Regions from separate parts of the Shinella sp. BE166 genome, predicted to be linked through region 3. Evidence: riboswitches for the same ligand, from Rfam matches in the RefSeq annotation. Region 3 holds a riboswitch; each other region holds the start of a gene.
The links. A riboswitch is a leader RNA that binds a small molecule or an ion and turns the genes downstream of it on or off. The one in region 3 is predicted to bind thiamine pyrophosphate.
Positions count from the first base shown of each region.

Region 1: it holds a riboswitch for thiamine pyrophosphate, as region 3 does, so the genes downstream of both, thiC (phosphomethylpyrimidine synthase ThiC) here and thiD (bifunctional hydroxymethylpyrimidine kinase/phosphomethylpyrimidine kinase) in region 3, are expected to answer to the same signal.
Region 2: it holds a riboswitch for thiamine pyrophosphate, as region 3 does, so the genes downstream of both, thiB (thiamine ABC transporter substrate binding subunit) here and thiD (bifunctional hydroxymethylpyrimidine kinase/phosphomethylpyrimidine kinase) in region 3, are expected to answer to the same signal.

Region 1 is NZ_JBPEHL010000004.1:494,616-500,579, reverse strand. It holds gene J2Y63_RS13120 (thiazole synthase) at 1-340, opposite strand, end outside; gene thiS (sulfur carrier protein ThiS) at 342-539, opposite strand; gene thiO (glycine oxidase ThiO) at 536-1,522, opposite strand; gene thiC (phosphomethylpyrimidine synthase ThiC) at 1,525-3,345, opposite strand; TPP riboswitch at 3,438-3,554, opposite strand; gene J2Y63_RS13100 (Bax inhibitor-1/YccA family protein) at 3,803-4,519, opposite strand; gene J2Y63_RS13095 (anti-sigma factor family protein) at 4,548-5,321, opposite strand; gene J2Y63_RS13090 (sigma-70 family RNA polymerase sigma factor) at 5,308-5,853, opposite strand; gene J2Y63_RS13085 (YqaA family protein) at 5,908-5,964, opposite strand, start outside.
Region 2 is NZ_JBPEHL010000012.1:132,272-138,235, forward strand. It holds gene thiQ (thiamine ABC transporter ATP-binding protein) at 1-452, opposite strand, end outside; gene thiP (thiamine/thiamine pyrophosphate ABC transporter permease) at 445-2,070, opposite strand; gene thiB (thiamine ABC transporter substrate binding subunit) at 2,075-3,082, opposite strand; TPP riboswitch at 3,124-3,238, opposite strand; gene J2Y63_RS25160 (hypothetical protein) at 3,379-3,555, shown strand; gene J2Y63_RS25165 (thiamine diphosphokinase) at 3,694-4,353, shown strand; gene J2Y63_RS25170 (ABC-F family ATP-binding cassette domain-containing protein) at 4,357-5,964, shown strand, end outside.
Region 3 is NZ_JBPEHL010000005.1:221,543-227,506, forward strand. It holds gene J2Y63_RS15085 (GFA family protein) at 129-533, shown strand; gene J2Y63_RS15090 (AraC family transcriptional regulator) at 536-1,336, shown strand; gene J2Y63_RS15095 (LysE family translocator) at 1,458-2,072, shown strand; gene thiD (bifunctional hydroxymethylpyrimidine kinase/phosphomethylpyrimidine kinase) at 2,069-2,878, opposite strand; TPP riboswitch at 2,934-3,007, opposite strand; gene J2Y63_RS15105 (peptide chain release factor 3) at 3,072-4,652, opposite strand; gene dut (dUTP diphosphatase) at 4,746-5,219, shown strand; gene J2Y63_RS15115 (GNAT family N-acetyltransferase) at 5,224-5,964, shown strand, end outside.

The sequences.
Region 1 (5,964 bases), on a different contig from region 3:
CGAGGCCGAAGACATCGGGTTGCAGCGTGTCGTGATGGCCGATGACCTCCAGCTTGATCCAGTCGGTGCGAAAGACCTCGCGCGCCATCTTCGCCGTCAGCACGGCCTCCTGCACGCTGTGGCAGCCGGCGGTGTTGGGCAGCACGCGCACGCCGAGCTCGCGGATCAGCTCGAAGAAGGCGCCGCCGCCCTTGCCGCCGGCCGTCTCACGACGCAGCGACACGGTGACGATCTCCGCTTTCGAGCGCCGCACCGCTTCCGCGAGGACGGCGGGGGAGGGATAACGTGCGGTGCCGAGCAGGAGGCGGGATTGCACCTCGACGTCGTAGAGTTTCAGCATCTCAGCCTCCCTGCATGGGCGAGAGGATTTCGATGCGGTCGCGCGCGCCGAGCGTAAAGGTGCCGCGGTCTTCACGGTGCACCAGTTCGCCGTTCACGGCGGTCGCCAGCCAGTCGCCCTCATAGTCGAGGGCGGAGAGCAGGTCGGCGAGCGTCGCGGCGGCAACATCCTGTTCCTCGCCGTTGATGATGAAGGTCATGATGCCCTCCTTTCCGGTTGCTGCTGTTGCGCGACGAGCCGCCGCGCGACCTCTCCGGCCATGGCGGGCGCCAGCAGGAAGCCGTGGCGGTACAGGCCGTTGACGTGGATTGTGTTGCCGTCCTCCGTCACGCGGGGAAGATTGTCGGGGAAGGCGGGGCGCACGCCGGCACCGGTTTCCGCAAGCCGCGCCTCGCCGAAGGCGGGGTGCAGGGCGTAGGCGGCGTTCAGCAGCTCCATCAGCGAGCGGGCGGTGATCGGGCCGGCATCCTCGCTTTCGATCATCGTCGCGCCCACCATGAAACGGTTCTTTTCGCGCGGAACGATGTAGATCGGGTGGCGCGGATGCAGCAGGCGGACGGGGCGGGAGAGGGTGATCTCGCCGGTTTCGAGGGTGAACATCTCGCCGCGCACGCCGCGAAGCTCCGGCATGTGGCCGATCCGCGAGGCGCCGGTGCAGTCGATCACCCGGTCGTAGCGGCCTTCGTTCGGCTCTCCGGCCTGGCCGTAAAGGAAGCGCATACGGCCGTCCTCAAGCCCGGCTGTCAGGGCGGAAAGCGCCTTCCGAGGATCGAGATGCGCCTCCTGCCGGAAGAACAGCGCCTTGCGGAAGCGGCCGGCGAGATCCGGCTCCAGCGCCGAAATTCCCGCATCGTCCAGCCATTCCCAGCCGCTGGTGCGGCCGGCGAAACGATCGAGCTCGCCGGCATCGCGCCCGCCGGCGACGACCAGCGTTCCCCGGCGGTGCACATGGCCGGGGACGGCCGCTTCCCACCAGTCGGCGGCGAGCCGGCCGAGTGTGAGCACCGGCTCTTCCGCACTTTCCCGCTCGCACCAGGGCGCCAGCATGCCGCCGGCAAAACCGGAGGCACCGGCGCCGGCCTTGTCGGCGCGCTCCCTGATGGTGACGTCGAAACCGTGGCGATAGAGTTGCCAGGCGACCGTGAGGCCGGCAACGCCGGCCCCCTTGACGAGGATGCGCATGGTCATTCTCCGGCTGTTGTTTCGAGCGGCATGTAGAGATCGCCGCCCTCGCGGAATTTTGCCGCCATCGCCTCCAGCCCCTCCTTCTGCGCCTCGGCGCGGATATCGTGCGAGATGCGCATGGAGCAAAATTTCGGGCCGCACATGGAGCAGAAATGCGCCACCTTGTGCGCCTCCTTGGGCAGCGTCTCGTCGTGGAAGGAGCGAGCGGTTTCCGGGTCAAGCGACAGATTGAACTGGTCCTCCCAGCGGAACTCGAAGCGGGCACGCGACAGGGCGTCGTCGCGCAGCTTCGCGGCCGGGTGGCCCTTGGCGAGGTCGGCGGCATGCGCAGCGATCTTGTAGGTAATCACGCCGACCTTTACGTCGTCGCGGTCGGGCAGGCCGAGATGCTCCTTCGGCGTGACGTAGCAGAGCATGGCGGTGCCGAACCAGCCGATCATCGCGGCGCCGATGCCCGACGTGATGTGGTCGTAGCCGGGGGCGATGTCGGTCGTCAGTGGGCCGAGCGTGTAGAACGGCGCCTCGCCACAGACCTTCAGCTGCTTGTCCATGTTCTCCTTGATCTTGTGCATCGGCACATGGCCGGGGCCTTCGATCATGACCTGGCAGTCTTTTGCCCAGGCGATCTTGGTCAGCTCGCCGAGCGTCTCCAGTTCGGCGAACTGCGCGGCGTCGTTGGCGTCGGCAATCGAGCCGGGCCGCAGGCCGTCGCCGAGCGAGAAGGTGACGTCATAGGCCCGCGCGATGTCGCAGATTTCGTCGAAATGCTCATAGAGGAAGCTTTCGCGGTGGTGATGAAGACACCACTTCGCCATGATCGAGCCGCCGCGCGAAACGATGCCCGTGACGCGGTTGACGGTGAGCGGGATATAGGCGAGCCGCACGCCGGCATGGATGGTGAAATAGTCGACGCCCTGTTCGGCCTGCTCGATCAGCGTGTCGCGATAGACCTCCCAGGTGAGGTCCTCGGCAATGCCGTTCACTTTCTCCAGAGCCTGGTAGAGCGGCACGGTGCCGATCGGGACCGGCGCATTGCGGATGATCCATTCGCGGATATTGTGAATGTTGCGGCCGGTCGACAGGTCCATGACCGTATCCGCACCCCAGCGGATCGCCCAGACCATCTTCTCCACTTCCTCGGCCATCGAGGAGGTGACGGCGGAATTGCCGATATTGGCGTTGATCTTAACCAGGAAGTTCCGGCCGATGATCATCGGCTCGGCTTCCGGATGGTTGATGTTGGCGGGGATGACCGCGCGGCCGCTCGCGACCTCCTGGCGGACGAAGTCCGGCGTGACGAAATCCGGAATATGCGCGCCAAAGCTCTCGCCGTCGCGGACAAGCGCTTTCTTCACGGCTTTGCGGCCGAGGTTTTCGCGGATGGCGATGAATTCCATTTCTGGGGTGACGATGCCGGCCCGCGCATAGGCGAGCTGCGTCACCGCCTTGCTGTCCTTCGCCCGGCGTGGGTGGTTGCGGATGGGGAATTCCGGCGTCAGCCGCTCGCCGGTGGCAAAACCGTTGTCCTCCGGGCGGATATGGCGGCCCTCGTAATCCTGCACGTCGCCGCGGGCGGCGACCCAGCTTTCGCGCAGCCGCGGCAGGCCGCTTTCGATGGAAACGACATGGGTGGGATCGGTGTAGGGGCCGGAGGCATCGTAGACCACGACCGGCGGTTCGCCGGCGGTCGGGTGCAGGGCGATTTCGCGCAGCGGCACGCGGATATCCGGGTGCTGCTCGCCGGGGATGTGGATTTTCCGCGAGGCGGGCAAGGCGCCGGTGGTGACGGTGGGGGTGAGCTTTTGGGCGGCAATATTCATCGTGAGGCTCCAAGGTTCAAAGTTGGAGACCCAGTCCTAGAGCCGGAATGATGGAAAGACGCCGACACGGAATCCGGGAAGCGGAATACGAGTCTACAGCGCTTGCACCGTCCCTACGCCAGTATGAACTGGATCAGGTTCAACGGGTCACTGCGCTGCGAAAGCCAGCAGTATCTCAGCCCCTTGTCGGGACCCCCCTGGTGAATGCTTTAAGCAAAGACGCTCGGGGATGATTTGTCAACATGGTAAAATATGTAAGTGTATTCTTACATTATATTGTGCGAAAAACCTCTCCTCCGTCGTCCTCGGGCTTGACCCGAGGATCCACACGGCACCCGCGGCATGGATCCTCGGGTCAAGCCCGAGGATGACGCCGGGGGGAGGGGAGCACAGGCTTCCGACAAAAGAAAACGGCGGGGTTTTGCCCCGCCGTTCCCTTTGAAATCATTCGCGAAAACTATTCGCGTTCGCCGGTGAAATTCAGCAACAGCTGGAAGATGTTGACGAAGTTCAGGTAGAGCGAGAGCGCGCCGAACACGGCCATCTTCTGCTGCGATTCCTGGTCAATGTTTTCGGCATACTGCTCCTTGATGTTCTGCGTGTCCCAGGCCGTGAGGCCGACGAACACGACGATGCCGATTACGGAGATCGCGAACTGCAGCGCGGTGGAGCCGAGGAAGATGTTGACGATCGAGGCGATGACCACGCCGATCAGGCCCATGATCAGGAACGAGCCGAACTTCGACAGGTCACGCTTCGTGACGTAACCGTAGAGGCTCGTCGTGCCGAACATAGTGGCGGCGATGAAGAAGGTGCGGGCGATGCTCATGCCGGTGAAGACGAGGAACACCGAGGCGAGCGACAGGCCCATGACGGCGCAGAAGGCCCAGAAGGTCGCTTGCGCGGTGCTGGCCGACATCGTCTGGATCTTGAACGAAAAGAAGAAGACGAAGGCGAGCGGCGCCAGCATCACCACCCACTTGAGCGGCGAGGAGAAGATCGGCACGTAGAGCGCCGGCGTCGAGCCGACGAAGAAGGCGATAAGGCCGGTGATGACCAGGCCTGCGCCCATGTAGTTGTAGACGCGCAGCATGTGCTTGCGCAGGCCCTCGTCGAAGAGGGCGGCCGACTGCGCCTGCGCGCCATAGCCAAATCGCTGTTGTACGGGTTCCATCATGGGTCTCCTTCGGTGGAACGATTGATCAGTAAAGCGTGCGCGAGAGATCCCGCGCGGTTTCAGCCAGGTCGTCGGCCTTGCGGCTTTCCGACACCAGCGCATAGGCGACGTCGCCGATCTGCCAGTAGGCGGCACGGGCATTGTCGGCGTGGAAGAGCAGGACGTGCTGCACGCCGAACGAGCCCGGCCGCACGGCGAAGAGCGACAGGCGTTCGTCCTTCTTCGGCTCCAGCACCAGCTCGACGCTCGGGCCATAGGCCGAGGGGAAAACCTGCGTGTCGACCACGGCCCAGCCTTTCGGCAGGTCCGGCAGGACGATCGCCGTCGCGGAGCGGATTTCGGCCGGATCGAAGACGGCGGCTTCGGGCTGCGAGCTCATCGCATCGCGGATGAGCGTGGTCTTGTGCGCCCGCACGGCCTCTTCCACGAAGGCGGGCGGCGGGGTGGAAGCGATGACCTCGGTCGCGCCGAAGGGGCCGAGCACGGCATGCGCGGTCCAGCCGGCGGCAACAAAGAGGGCGATTGCCGCGGCACGGCGGAAGACGGAGAAGACGCGGCGTCGGGCGAGCGAGCGTTCGAGAAGGCGCGCAGCCTCGCGTGTCGCCTGCCGGGTCACCGCACGATGATCGGCCAGCGCCAGGCGCAGTTCGTCGCGCACGCGCAGGTCCTTCATGATCTGGGCGGCGATCTCCGGCCGTTCCGACAGGTAAGCCTCGACCTCGATGCGCCGGCCGACGGCGAGCTGGTCGTCGACATAGGCATTGAGATCGGATTCGAGGATCGGGTCATTGCTGGTCATCGCCAGTGCCTCCGACGATTCTGAGATGGGGGACGGTCGCGGTAGCACCGTTCTGTTCAAAGGCGCGCAGGCGTTCCCGGGCGCGGGCGACGCGCGACATCAGCGTGCCGACCGGAATGCCGAGCGTATCGGCCGCCTCCTGGTAGGAAAGTTCCTCGATCGCGACGAGATGCAACGCGGCGCGCTGCTCTTCCGACAGCGCGAAGAAGGCGTTGCGCAACTGCGTGAGGCGCACCGAATGGTCCTGGTTCGCCGGCACGGAGGTCTCGCCCAGTTCCGCCGCCGCGTCGTGACGGCGCTGTTGCGAGCGGCGCTGGCGCAGGCGGTCGACATGGGCATTGTGCAGGATGGACATCAGCCAGTTGCGCACATTGGCGCCGGTGCGGAAGGTCGACTGGCGCTCGTAGGCTTTCACCAGCGCGTCATGCACGAGGTCTTCGGCATCGTCCGGATTGCGGACGAGCGACAGCGCATAGCGCCTGAGCGCTGCAAGCTGTCCGATCACATTGAAGCCGGGTGTCTTTCCGTTCATGACCCAGTATACGAGAGCCGAACGATCCTCATTCCATCGCCGGCATAAAAAAGTTCACAGCCAGTGCAGCACGAGGGCGGCCAGCACGATATAGCGGCCGAACTTCGCGAT
Region 2 (5,964 bases), on a different contig from region 3:
CGTCGCACCAGCGCGCGGGCAAGCGCCACCCGCTGCCGCTCGCCGCCGGAAAGCGAGCCCGGCATGCGCCGCTCGTAACCGCCAAGCCCGACGCGCGACAGCGCCGAAAACACGCGCTGACGAGCCGCCGTATCGAGCTTCAGCCCCGGATCGATGCCGAGCCCGACATTTTCGGCGACGCTCAGATGCGCGAAGAGATTGTTGTCCTGGAAAATGATCGAGACCGGCCGCTCCGCGGGATCACGCGCCGCCATGTCCTGCCCAAGCAGCGCGACCGTGCCCGTCGCCGGTTTCTGGAAGCCGGCGATCACGTTGAACAGGGTGGACTTTCCCGCCCCCGAGGGGCCGGCGACGGCGACGGCGGCGCCGGAAGGGATGGCGCAATCGAAGGCGAGCCGCTTCTCGTCGAAACGCACGGTGACGTCGGAAAGGCGGATTGCGGTATCAGGCATCGATGGCAGGTCTTTCGGTCGTTCGATCGGCTGCGGTCGAAGGCAGCGTCAGCAGAAGGCATATCACGCCGAGGATCAACGCGATGCCCGCTGCATCCGCCGTGCGATAGCTTGCCATCCGGGAGAAGAGCAGCCACGGCAGCGTCACGAAACCATCCGCACCGAAAATGGCGACGGCGCCGAGATCGCCGAGCGACAGCGCCATGGCGAAGGCGAAGGCGGTGAGGAAGGGTTTCTTCAGCGCCGGCCAATCGATCCATCGCAAGCGATGCATGCCGGTGACGCCGAGGCTCAGCGCCAGCCGCGCGGTGCGCGACAGATGGGTGCGATAGGCGGGCTCCAGCACGCGCACGACGAAGGGCAGCGCCATCAGCGCGTTGATAACGGTGATGACGGCCGGCGCGAAACGCCCGGTCTCGCCAAACAGCCGCAGCACCAGGAACCACCCCGTCGCGACGACGACCGGCGGCACGAGCAGGATCAGCGAGCCCGTGGCCGGCAGCGCCCGGCCGATCAGCCGCGTCGCAAGCCCGGCATCGCCGGTCTCGGCAAGGCGCGGCACGAGCACAATGGGCAGCGCAATCGCAAGGCTGAGGCTGGCCGAGGCGAAGGAAATGGCGAGGCTGGTGAACAGCGCCCTGTGCAGCAGTGGATCGACCGCCAGCCGGCCGAAATCCGCGGCAAGGCCGGAGGCGAGGGTGGCCGCGAGCGGGGCCGCGGTGAACAGCGTGAAGGCGAGGATGACGAAACCGTCGGTTACGCGCCGGCGGCGGCCATCGAAACGGCGGATCGCGCGGCCCGCCGTCACCCCCTCGTCCGGCGGCCGGCCGAACAGCGAAATCAGCCAGAGCAGCGCGGCGGTGACCAAGATTTGCAGGAAGGCGAGCAGCACGGCGCGCTGGGGATCGAAATCGAAGCGCAGCGCCTGGTAGATCGCCACCTCGATGGTGGTGGCCGCAGGCCCGCCGCCGAGCGTCAGCACGATGGTGAAACTCGTCGCGCAGAGCATGAAGACGAGGCCCCCAATGCCCGGCAGCACGCGGCGGATGACCGGCCATTCGATCAGCCGGAAGACCGCACCGTTGCCCATGCCGAGATTGGCCGAGCTCAGCCAATATTCCGGCGGAATACGATCGAGGGCGGCGAGCAGGAAGCGAGCGGCGAGCGGCAGGTTGAAGAAGACATGGGCGATCAGGATGCCGGTGAGGCCATAGACGCTGACCGGATTTTGCAGCCCGGCGAGCCGCAAAAGATCATTGACGACGCCCTGCCGCCCCCAGATCTCGATGACCCCAAGTGCGGCCACCAGCGCCGGCAGGCCGAGCGGCACGACGGAGAGCCGGATGATCCAGACCCGTCCCCAAAAATCCCGCTGCCGGGCGAGCGCCCGGGCGACGGGAATGGCGAGCACAATGGAGAGCAGGGTCGACAGCGTCGCCTGTAGCAGCGTGAACTGCGCGACCCGCCAGATATAGGCGTCGAAGAGCGGCGCACCGCCCCCGCCGCCCGCATGCGCCAGAAGCACGGCCGTCGCCGCGCCGACGAAGACGAGCACGACGCCGAGGGCAAGCCCCCCGGCGACGCGCAAGGTCCGGCGTTCGGCGCGGGCGAAGAACATCACCTTATTTGGCGCTCATGGCGGCGAGCCATTCGTCGATCCAGGCCTTGCGGTTGGCCGCCACCTCGTCCGACGACATCAGGAAGGTCTTTTCCGGCTTCACCAGCGCGTCGAAGGCGGCCGGCAGCGGGTCCTTGGTCTTGCCGGCCGGCATCATCCAGTTGGTCTCCGGAATGATCGACTGGAAATCCGGCCCGGTCATGAAGGTCAGGAACTGACGCGCAAGTTCCTTGTCGTCGGAGGTGCGCGTCAGGCCTGCCACCTCGATCTGCACATAGTGGCCCTCGGAGAAGGCGGCCGCCTTGTAGCGCTCGGTGTTTTCGGCGATCACGTGATAGGCGGGCGACGTCGTGTAGGACAGCACCATCGGCGCCTCGCCCTTGGTGAAGAGGCCATAGGCCTCCGACCAGCCGGGCGTGACGGTCAGCACGCGGTCCTTGAGCTTGCCCCAGGCCTCACCGGACTTGTCGCCATAGACCGACTTCACCCAGAGCAGCAGGCCGAGCCCCGGCGTCGAGGTGCGCGGATCCTCGATGACGATTTTCTGCGCCGGGTCGCCCTCAACCAGTTCTTTCAGGCTCGTCGGCGGCGTCTTCACCGTCTCGGTGTCGTAGATGACAGCGAAATGGCCGTAGTCATAGGGCAGGAACGTGTCGTCGGAAAAGCCGCCCGGCACCGTCAGACCCTCGGGCGAAAGACCATGCGCTTCGAAGAGCCCGGTCGCCTTCGCCTCGGTGATGAGGTTGGTGTCGAGACCGAGCACCACGTCGGCCTTGGTGCCCTCGCCTTCGAGCTTGAGGCGCGTCAAAAGCTCGACGCCATCGGCGACGCCGACCCATTCGACCTTGCAGCCGCAGGTCTTGGCGAAGGCTTCGGCGACCTTCGGCCCCGGGCCCCATTCGGAAACGAAGCTCTCATAGGTATAGACGGTCAGCGTCTTTTCCTGCGCCAGCGCAGGCAAGGCGAAGGAAACGGCAAGGGCCGCGATCGAGGTGAGGAATGTCTTGCGCATCGGCGCCTCCCTGGTCTGTTCACAAAACGGGAATAGGGCGCTGGAATGTGCCGTCTAATCCCTCCGCCGGTACGAGCCGGATCAGGTTCTTCGGGTTGGCGAAACCGCCTCTCAGCCAGTGGGTCGAAAACCCGCGTGGCACCCCGTTAGAGCAAGGCAAGGCATAATCCCGCTTTCAGCGCGGCGCAAGAGGCAAGGCCCTGTTCCATGCGGAACAGCGGGCGGCGGGGCGATGTGGGAAAGTCTGATCACTGGATGAGAGAGGCTCATCCCTAGAGAGATCAGGAGAAACTTTCATGCGCAAGTTCATCATTTCCGCCGCCATCGCAGCCGTCGCCGCCATCTCCTTCGCCGCCCCGTCCCAGGCCGGCTATTACAGCTACGGCTACAAGCCGCACTGCTTCATCAAGAAGGTGAAGTCCTACGACTACTACGGCAACGTCATCATCAAGAAGATCAAGGTCTGCAAGTAAGCCTTCTTACGTCGCTGACCTCCCCAAGGCCCGGATGTCCCCTGCATCCGGGTCCTTTGCCGTTTGCGGTTACGACAGGCGTTCCGCCAAAATCTTTCCCTTTCTGGAGAACATGCGCTAAGGGCATCAGCCATGACCATGCCCGCACCGACAGACCCGTTCTTCGTCGTCCTCCTGGGAGGCGCGCTCCAGGCGACGCCGCGCCTTGCCGCGGATGTTGCGGGCGCGCGTTTCGTGGCCGCCGATGGCGGCATGCGCCATGCGGCGGCGCTCGGCGTGAGACCGGAAATCTGGGTCGGCGATTTCGATTCCACCCCGCCGGAACTGCTCGACGCCTGGCCGGATATCGAGCGCCAGCCCTATCCCGTCGCCAAGAACGAGACCGACGGCGCCATCGCCGTCTCCGTCGCCATCGAGCGCGGCGCCAGGAAGATCGTGCTGGCCGGCGCGCTCGGCGGCGAACGCTCCGACCATGCGCTGATGCACCTCATCCATGCCGTCTCGCTCGAAGAGCAGGGGTTTGCCATCAAGCTCACCTCCGGCACGGAGGAGGCCTGGCCGCTCCTGCCCGGCACGCGCGAGATCGACCTGCCGAAGGGCAGCCTGTTTTCCGTGCTCGGCCTCTCCCCGCTTGCCGGCCTCGACATCGGCAACGTGCGCTATCCGCTGAAGGACTTTTCCTTGCCCTTCGGCTCGTCGCGCACCATTTCCAACGTCGCGGAAGGCCCGGTTCGCCTTTCGCTCGCCTCTGGCCGCGCGATCGTCATCGCCCGGCCCTATGACCTTTCAGGAGCCTGACCCTTGGCACCGCCCATCCTCAAACTCGACGATATCTTCCTGAGCTTCGGCGGCACGCCGCTGCTTGCCGGCGCCAGCCTGCAAGTGGAGCCCGGCGACCGCATCTCCCTTGTCGGCCGCAACGGCTCGGGCAAGTCGACGCTGATGAAGATCGCCGCCGGCCTGGCGGAAGCGCAGTCCGGCGAGGTGTTCCGCCACCCGTCCGCCACCATCCGCTACCTGCACCAGGCGCCGGATTTCGACGGCTACGAGACGGTCGCCGCCTATGCCGAAGCGGGCCTCGGCCCGAGCGACGATCCCTACCGCGTCACCTACCTGCTCGAACATCTGGGGCTGACCGGCGCCGAGCACCCGGCGTCGCTTTCGGGCGGCGAGGCGCGGCGCGCGGCGCTCGCCCGCGTCATGGCGCCGGAGCCGGACATCCTGCTGCTCGACGAGCCGACCAACCATCTGGATTTGCCGACCATCGAATGGCTGGAAGGCGAGCTTCAATCGACCCGCTCGGCCCTCGTCGTCATCTCGCACGACCGTCGTTTCCTCGAAAAGGTCTCCAACGCCACCGTCTGGCTCGATCGCGGCCAGTCGCGGCGGCTGAACCGCGGTTTCGGCCATTTCGAAGCCTGGCGCGACGAGGTGCTGGAAGCCGAGGAACTGGAACAGCACAAGCTCGGCAAGGCGATCGAACGCGAGGAGCACTGGCTGCGCTACGGCGTCACGGCGCGCCGCAAGCGCAATATGCGCCGCCTCGGCGCGCTGCACGATCTGCGCTCGCGCTATCGCGGCCACAAGGGTCCGCAGGGCAGCGTGCAGGCGAGTGCCTCCGACGCCCAGGAATCCGGCAAGCTGGTGATCGAGGCGGACAAGATCACCAAGAATTACGGCGAGCGCACCATCGTCGCGCCCTTCTCGATCCGCGTGCATCGCGGCGATTGCATCGGCCTCGTCGGCCCGAACGGCGCTGGCAAGACGACGCTGCTCAAGATGCTGACCGGCCAGCTCGCGCCCGACAGCGGCACCGTCAAACTCGGCACGAACCTGGAAATCGCCACGCTCGACCAGCGCCGCGAGGACCTGAACCTCGACGACACGCTCGGCCATTATCTCACCGACGGCCGCGGCGAGACGCTGCTCGTCAATGGCGAACAGCGGCATGTCACCGGCTACATGAAGGAATTCCTGTTCCAGCCCGAACAGTCCCGCACGCCGATCCGCAACCTGTCCGGCGGCGAGCGCGCGCGCCTCATGCTGGCGCGCATCCTGTCGCGCCCGACGAACCTGCTCATCCTCGATGAACCGACCAACGACCTCGACATCGAGACGCTCGACCTGTTGCAGGAGATCGTCGCGGGCTTTGCCGGCACCGTGCTGCTCGTCAGCCACGATCGTGACTTCCTCGATCGCACCGTGACCTCGACCATCGCGCCCGCCGATCCGGAAAGCCCGGACGGTCGCTGGATCGAATATGCCGGCGGTTATACCGACATGATGGCGCAGCGCCGCGGCGCACTCGAGGAGAAGCGCCGGGCGGACAAGGCCGAGAAGGCGAAGACGGTCGACACGGCGGCGCCTGCGGAAGCCAGGGGCACGGCGAAACTCTCCTACAAGCAGAAA
Region 3 (5,964 bases):
GGGCCGAAACCATGCGTGTCATTCTGATGACAGGGCGCGAGGTTGGCAGTTTCTTGCGGAACAGGATGCCCTTGCGGTTGACGCTGCGGCATCGCGGCCTATCCTTTCCGATGAGAGAAGGATGCAGCATGAAAATCGACGGGCAGTGCCATTGCGGCTTCGTGACCTATGAGGCCGAGATCGACCCGGACAAGGTGGCGATCTGTCATTGCACGGATTGCCAGAGGCTGACCGGCTCGCCCTATCGCGTCACCGCCAGCGTGCCGCGCGACGCCCTGCGCCTCACCGCAAACCCGCCGAAACTCTACACCAAGAGCGCCGAAAGCGGCCGCAAGCGCCTGCTCTATTTCTGCCCGGAATGCGGCACGCCGCTCTTTTCGACCGGAACGGGCGAAGCGGCCGAGACCTGGGGCATCCGCTGGGGCAGCATCAACCAGCGCGCCGGCCTGAAACCGGTGCGCCAGATCTGGTGCACCTCCGCCACCGACTGGTTCGGCGAGACGGCCGCCCTTCCCGGCGTGCTGCGGGATTGATCATGGCAGCCGAGCGCTTCCAGATCTTCAGGACGGGCATCGACGGCATCGAGGCCGTCATCGCCGACAGCCGCCTGAGTTTTGCGCGCCACACGCATGAGACCTACGGCATCGGCGTGGTCGAACGCGGCGCGCAGAAATCGGCAAGCGGGCGCGGCATGGTCGAGGCCGAAGCCGGCAACACCATCACCGTCAACCCCGGCGAGGTGCATGACGGCGCGCCGCTGGGCGATGCCCCGCGCGCCTGGCGCATGCTCTACATGCAGCCGGCGATCGTTGCAGCTGCGGCGGAGCATATTTTCGAGGGCCGGCCGCGCGAGGAATTTTACGCGCCGGTGCTGGAGGACGGCCGCATTGCCGGGCTCGTTTCGGCGCTGCTCGCCTCCCTGCTCGACAAGCGTGCCGCTGCCCTCGCCCGGGACGAACGCCTCCTCCTGTTGCTCGCCGCCGCCTTGCAGGAGCGGGTGCCGCAGCGGGAAACCATCGCCTCATCGGCCATTGCGCAAGCCCGCAGCCGGCTGGACGAAGACCCAGCCGCCGCCGTCACGCTGGACGATCTTGCGGCGGATTGCGGGCTCGGCCGCTTCCGGCTGGTGCGCGATTTCGCCCGCAGCACGGGCCTGACGCCGCATGCCTATCTGCTCCAGCGCAGGACCGAGCGCGCGCGGCGGCTGATCGCGACGGGCACCTCGCTCGCCGAGGCCGCCATCGACGCGGGTTTTGCCGACCAGAGCCACATGACGCGCAATTTCACGCGCCGCTACGGCTATACGCCGGGCGCCTATCTCGCTGCGCGCGGCTGACTGCAATTTCGTTCAAGACCACGGCCTGCCTTCCGGTGTTCCCTGCCGCCTCTGGCGCATTATCCGACGCCGAAGCGATGCCGCTTCGGCTGGAAATGCTCTAGCCGCATGGAAACCGGACATGACCACAGAATTCCTCATCACCTCGCTCGTCGTCATCCTCCTGCCGGGCACCGGCGTGATCTATACGCTGGCGCTCGGCATCAGCGGCGGCTTTCGCGCCGGCCTGCTTGCCGCCTTCGGCTGCACGCTCGGCATCATCCCGCACATCGTCGCCTCCGTCGTCGGCCTGGCCGCGGTGCTGCATGCGAGCGCGCTCGCCTTCGAGGTGCTGCGTTATGTCGGTGTCGCCTACCTGCTGTTCATCGCCTGGAGCATGCTGAAGGACAGCAACGCGCTGGATTTCGGGCCGGACCAGGCGCCCGCCGAAAAGGCGCTTCGCATCGTTCGCAAGGGCATCCTCACCAATATCTTCAACCCGAAACTCTCGCTGTTCTTCCTCGCCTTCCTGCCGCAATTCGTGCCGGCGGAGGCGCCCGACGCCACGGCGCAGATGCTCTATCTCGGCGGCGTCTTCATGCTGCTGACCTTCCTCGTCTTCGCCCTCTATGGCGCGCTTGCCGCAGGGCTGCGCCAGCAGGTGCTGAGCCGGCCAAGGATCATGGTCTGGACGCAGCGCAGCTTCGCCGCCGCCCTCGGCCTGATGGGCTTGCGGCTGGCGCTGGCGGATCGCTAGTTCCAGAGCGCGTGGAAATGGTGCAGTGGTCCGTGGCCGGAGCCGACGGAGAGCGCATCGGACGTGCGCACCGCGCCGGCGATGAAACTCTTCGCCACCGCCGCGGCATCGGCAAGCGTGCGCCCCTTGCCGAGCTCCGCGGCAATCGCGCTCGACAGCGAGCAGCCGGTGCCGTGGGTGTTGCGCGTGAGCACGCGCACGCCCTCGAACCAGTGCAGCCGGTCTGGCGTTGCCAGCACATCCGGGCTTTCGGTTCCCGGCAGGTGCCCGCCCTTGAGCAGCACTGCCTTTGGCCCGAGCGCGAGGAGCCGCTTCGCTTGGTCCTCCATGCCCGCCCGGTCGGTCGCCTCGGCTTCGCCCAAGAGGGCGGCGGCTTCCGGCAGGTTGGGGGTCAGCACGGTGGCGCGCGGCAGCAGCCGGCGCGTGAGCGCTTCCACCGCCTCCCGTGCCAGCAGCGACGCACCGCCCTTGGCGACCATCACCGGATCGAGCACGACCGGCAGGCCGCGGCGCGACGACAGGCTGTTGGCAACAGCTTCCGCGATCTCCGCCGAGGCGATCATGCCGATCTTCACGGCATCGACGCGCACATCGCTGAACACATCCGCGACCTGCGCCGCGACGAAGGCCGGCGGCACGAGATGCACGCCGGAGACCCCTTGCGTGTTCTGCGCCGTCAGCGCGGTCAGAACAGCCATGCCATAGGTGCCGCGGGCCGCAAAGGTCTTGAGGTCGGCCTGGATGCCGGCGCCGCCCGAAGGGTCGGACCCTGCGATCGAGAGAATGTTTGCAATCGTGTCGGCCATCTCGCCTCCCTGCGACGGAGGCGGCCAACGGGCGGCAGCAAGCCGGCACCCGTTCGACTCCCTCCGCCGGCATGATCCGGTTCAGGTTCAAAGGGTGCTTCTCAGCCCGCTTGCGCGGACGCCCCCGTCTCGGGGCGGTTTTCGCAAATGATGTGGCACCTGTCACGCCGAAAGTGACAGGTGCGCGATCCGATCACGCCTTGGTGACGTGATACTCCTTGATGGCGACCATCTTGATGGCCGGATAGCGCTCCGACTCGTAGCGCAGCGAGAAGGAATCCTGCGCCAGGAACACCGGGTCGCCATCGAGGTCGCGGGCGATATCGCCCCGGCGCTGGGTGACGAACTTCTCGAGTTCGGCCGCGCTATCCGACGAAATCCAGCGGCAGACGGAGAAGCGCGACATTTCGAAGGAGACCGGCAGGCCGTATTCCCCCTGGAGCCGCTCCTTCAAGACGTCGAGCTGCAGCGCGCCGACGACGCCGACGATGGCGGGCGAACCATCTTCCGGCGAGAAGAGCTGCACGACGCCCTCTTCCGCCATCTGCTGGAGCGCTTCCTTCAGCTTCTTCGCCTTCATCGCGTCTTCCAGCCGCACGCGGCGCAGAATTTCCGGCGCGAAGTTCGGCACGCCTTCAAAGACCAGCGCCTCGCCTTCCGTCAACGTGTCGCCGATGCGGAGCGTGCCGTGGTTCGGGATGCCCACCACGTCGCCGGCATAGGCCGTATCGGCGAGCTGGCGCTGCGAGGCGAAGAAGAACTGCGGCGCGGACAGGCCGATCTGCTTGCCGGTGCGGGCGAGGCGCACCTTCATGCCGCGCTCCAGCATGCCGGAGCAGACACGGGCAAAGGCGATGCGGTCGCGGTGGTTCGGGTCCATGTTCGCCTGGATCTTGAAGACGAAGGCCGTCATCTTGTCCTCGGACGCATGGACCTTGCGCACATCCGCCACCTGGTCGCGCGGCGGCGGTGCGACGGCGCCGAGCGCGTTGATCAGATCGCGAACGCCGAAATTACGCAGCGCCGAGCCGAAGAAGACCGGCGTCAGGTGACCTTCGAGGAAAGCCTCGCGGTCGAACGGCCGGCAGGCCTCGCGGGCCAGCTCCAGCTCCTCGATGAATGCGGTGCGTTCGTTTTCCGGCAGGTTTTTCGCCACCACCGTCGCATCGTCGATCTTCGTCGGCTGCACCTGCGTATCCGAGCCACGGAAGGTGCGGTCGGCGAGATGATAGGAGCCGCAGAACGACTTCGACCGGCCGACGGGCCAGGTGATCGGCGCGGTATCGAGCGCCAGCTTCTCTTCCACCTCGTCCAAAATCTCGAACGGGTCGCGGCTCTCGCGGTCCATCTTGTTGACGAAGGTGATGATCGGGATGTCGCGCAGGCGGCAGACCTCGAACAGTTTCAACGTCCGCGGCTCGATACCCTTGGCGGCGTCGATGACCATGACCGCCGCATCCACCGCCGTCAACGTGCGGTAGGTGTCGTCCGCGAAGTCCTCGTGGCCGGGGGTGTCGAGAATGTTGAAGACGTTGCCGTCATATTCGAAGGTCATCACGGAGGTCACGACCGAGATGCCGCGTTCGCGTTCGATCTTCATCCAGTCCGAGCGGGTCTGGATGCGGTCCTTCTTCGCCTTCACTTCACCGGCGAGCTGGATGGCGCCGCCGAACAGAAGCAGCTTTTCGGTGAGGGTGGTTTTACCGGCGTCCGGGTGCGCGATGATCGCGAAGGTGCGGCGGCGGGAGACCGCCTCGGCAAGGGTTTCGGCCATTTTCTGCAATATCCTGTGAGTTGCCGCGGTCTTTACAGGCTCCGCCCGGAAGATGCAATTGACGGGATTGTGCGGTGGCCGGCTTATGGGCGCATGAACGCGCACGCCCCCACCCAGCCCACCCTTTCGCTCGTCCGCCTGCCGCATGGTGAGGGCATCGAGCTTCCCGCCTATGAGACATCGGGTGCCGCCGGCATGGACCTGCGCGCCGGCGTGGCCATGGATACGCCGCTGACGCTGGCACCGGGAAAACGCGCGCTCGTGCCGACCGGTTTTATCTTCGAAATCCCGCACGGCTACGAGGGGCAGATCCGCCCCCGCTCCGGCCTCGCCTTCAAGCACGGCATCACCTGCCTCAACACGCCGGGCACCGTGGACAGCGATTATCGCGGCGAGGTGAAGGTGCTGCTTGCCAATCTCGGTGAAGAGCCCTTCGTCATCGAGCGCGGCATGCGCATCGCGCAGATGGTGATTGCGCCAGTCACGCAAGTCGCCGTGCGCGAGACGACGGAAACCAGCGAAACCACCCGCGGCGCCGGCGGCTTCGGCTCCACGGGCGTGCGCTAACACCATGCCTGCCGACCGGCCGGGGCTGGTCTTCCGCTCCGACTATCTTGGCGACACCGCCGCCTGGCGCGCGCTTGCCGACCTGCTGGAAGACACATTCGGCATCGGGATCACCGCGCTCGACCGGCTGGGCGGGCCGGACCCGACCAGCGTGCCCTTCGCGTGGTTCGATGCGAACGGCACCTGCATCGCCAATATCAGCGTCTTCTCGCTGCCGCTCGTCATCAACGGCACCTTCGTGCGCGCCGCCGGCCTGCAATCCGGAGCCGTGCGGCCAAGCCATCGCGGCCAGGGGCTTTTTCGCGATGTGATGGAGGCGGCGCTCGACCATTGCGATGCGGAAGGGTTCGAAGCCGTCGCGCTGTTGACCGACAAGCCGGACCTCTACACGCGCCTTGGTTTCCGCACGCTGGCGCAGCATCGTTTTGCCGGCGCTGCACCCGTGGGTGGGCGCGTCAGCCCGGTTCGGCGGCTCGACATCGAGAGCGAAGCCGACATTGCCTTGCTTAGCCGGCTACTGGGTGCCCGCCGGCCGGTTTCCGACCGTTTCGCGCCGCTGCGGCAGCGGGAAATGTTCCTCTTCAACGCATCGCTGATGCCGGACCTGCGTCTCGACCTGATGGAAAAGCACGATGCCGTCATTGCCTGGCAGGCGGGCGAGGACGGTGGCTTTGAACTGCTGGATGTGGTCGGCGCAGGCATTCCCGCACTTGCCGATATTCTGGCGAGCCTGCGGGTCTCGCCG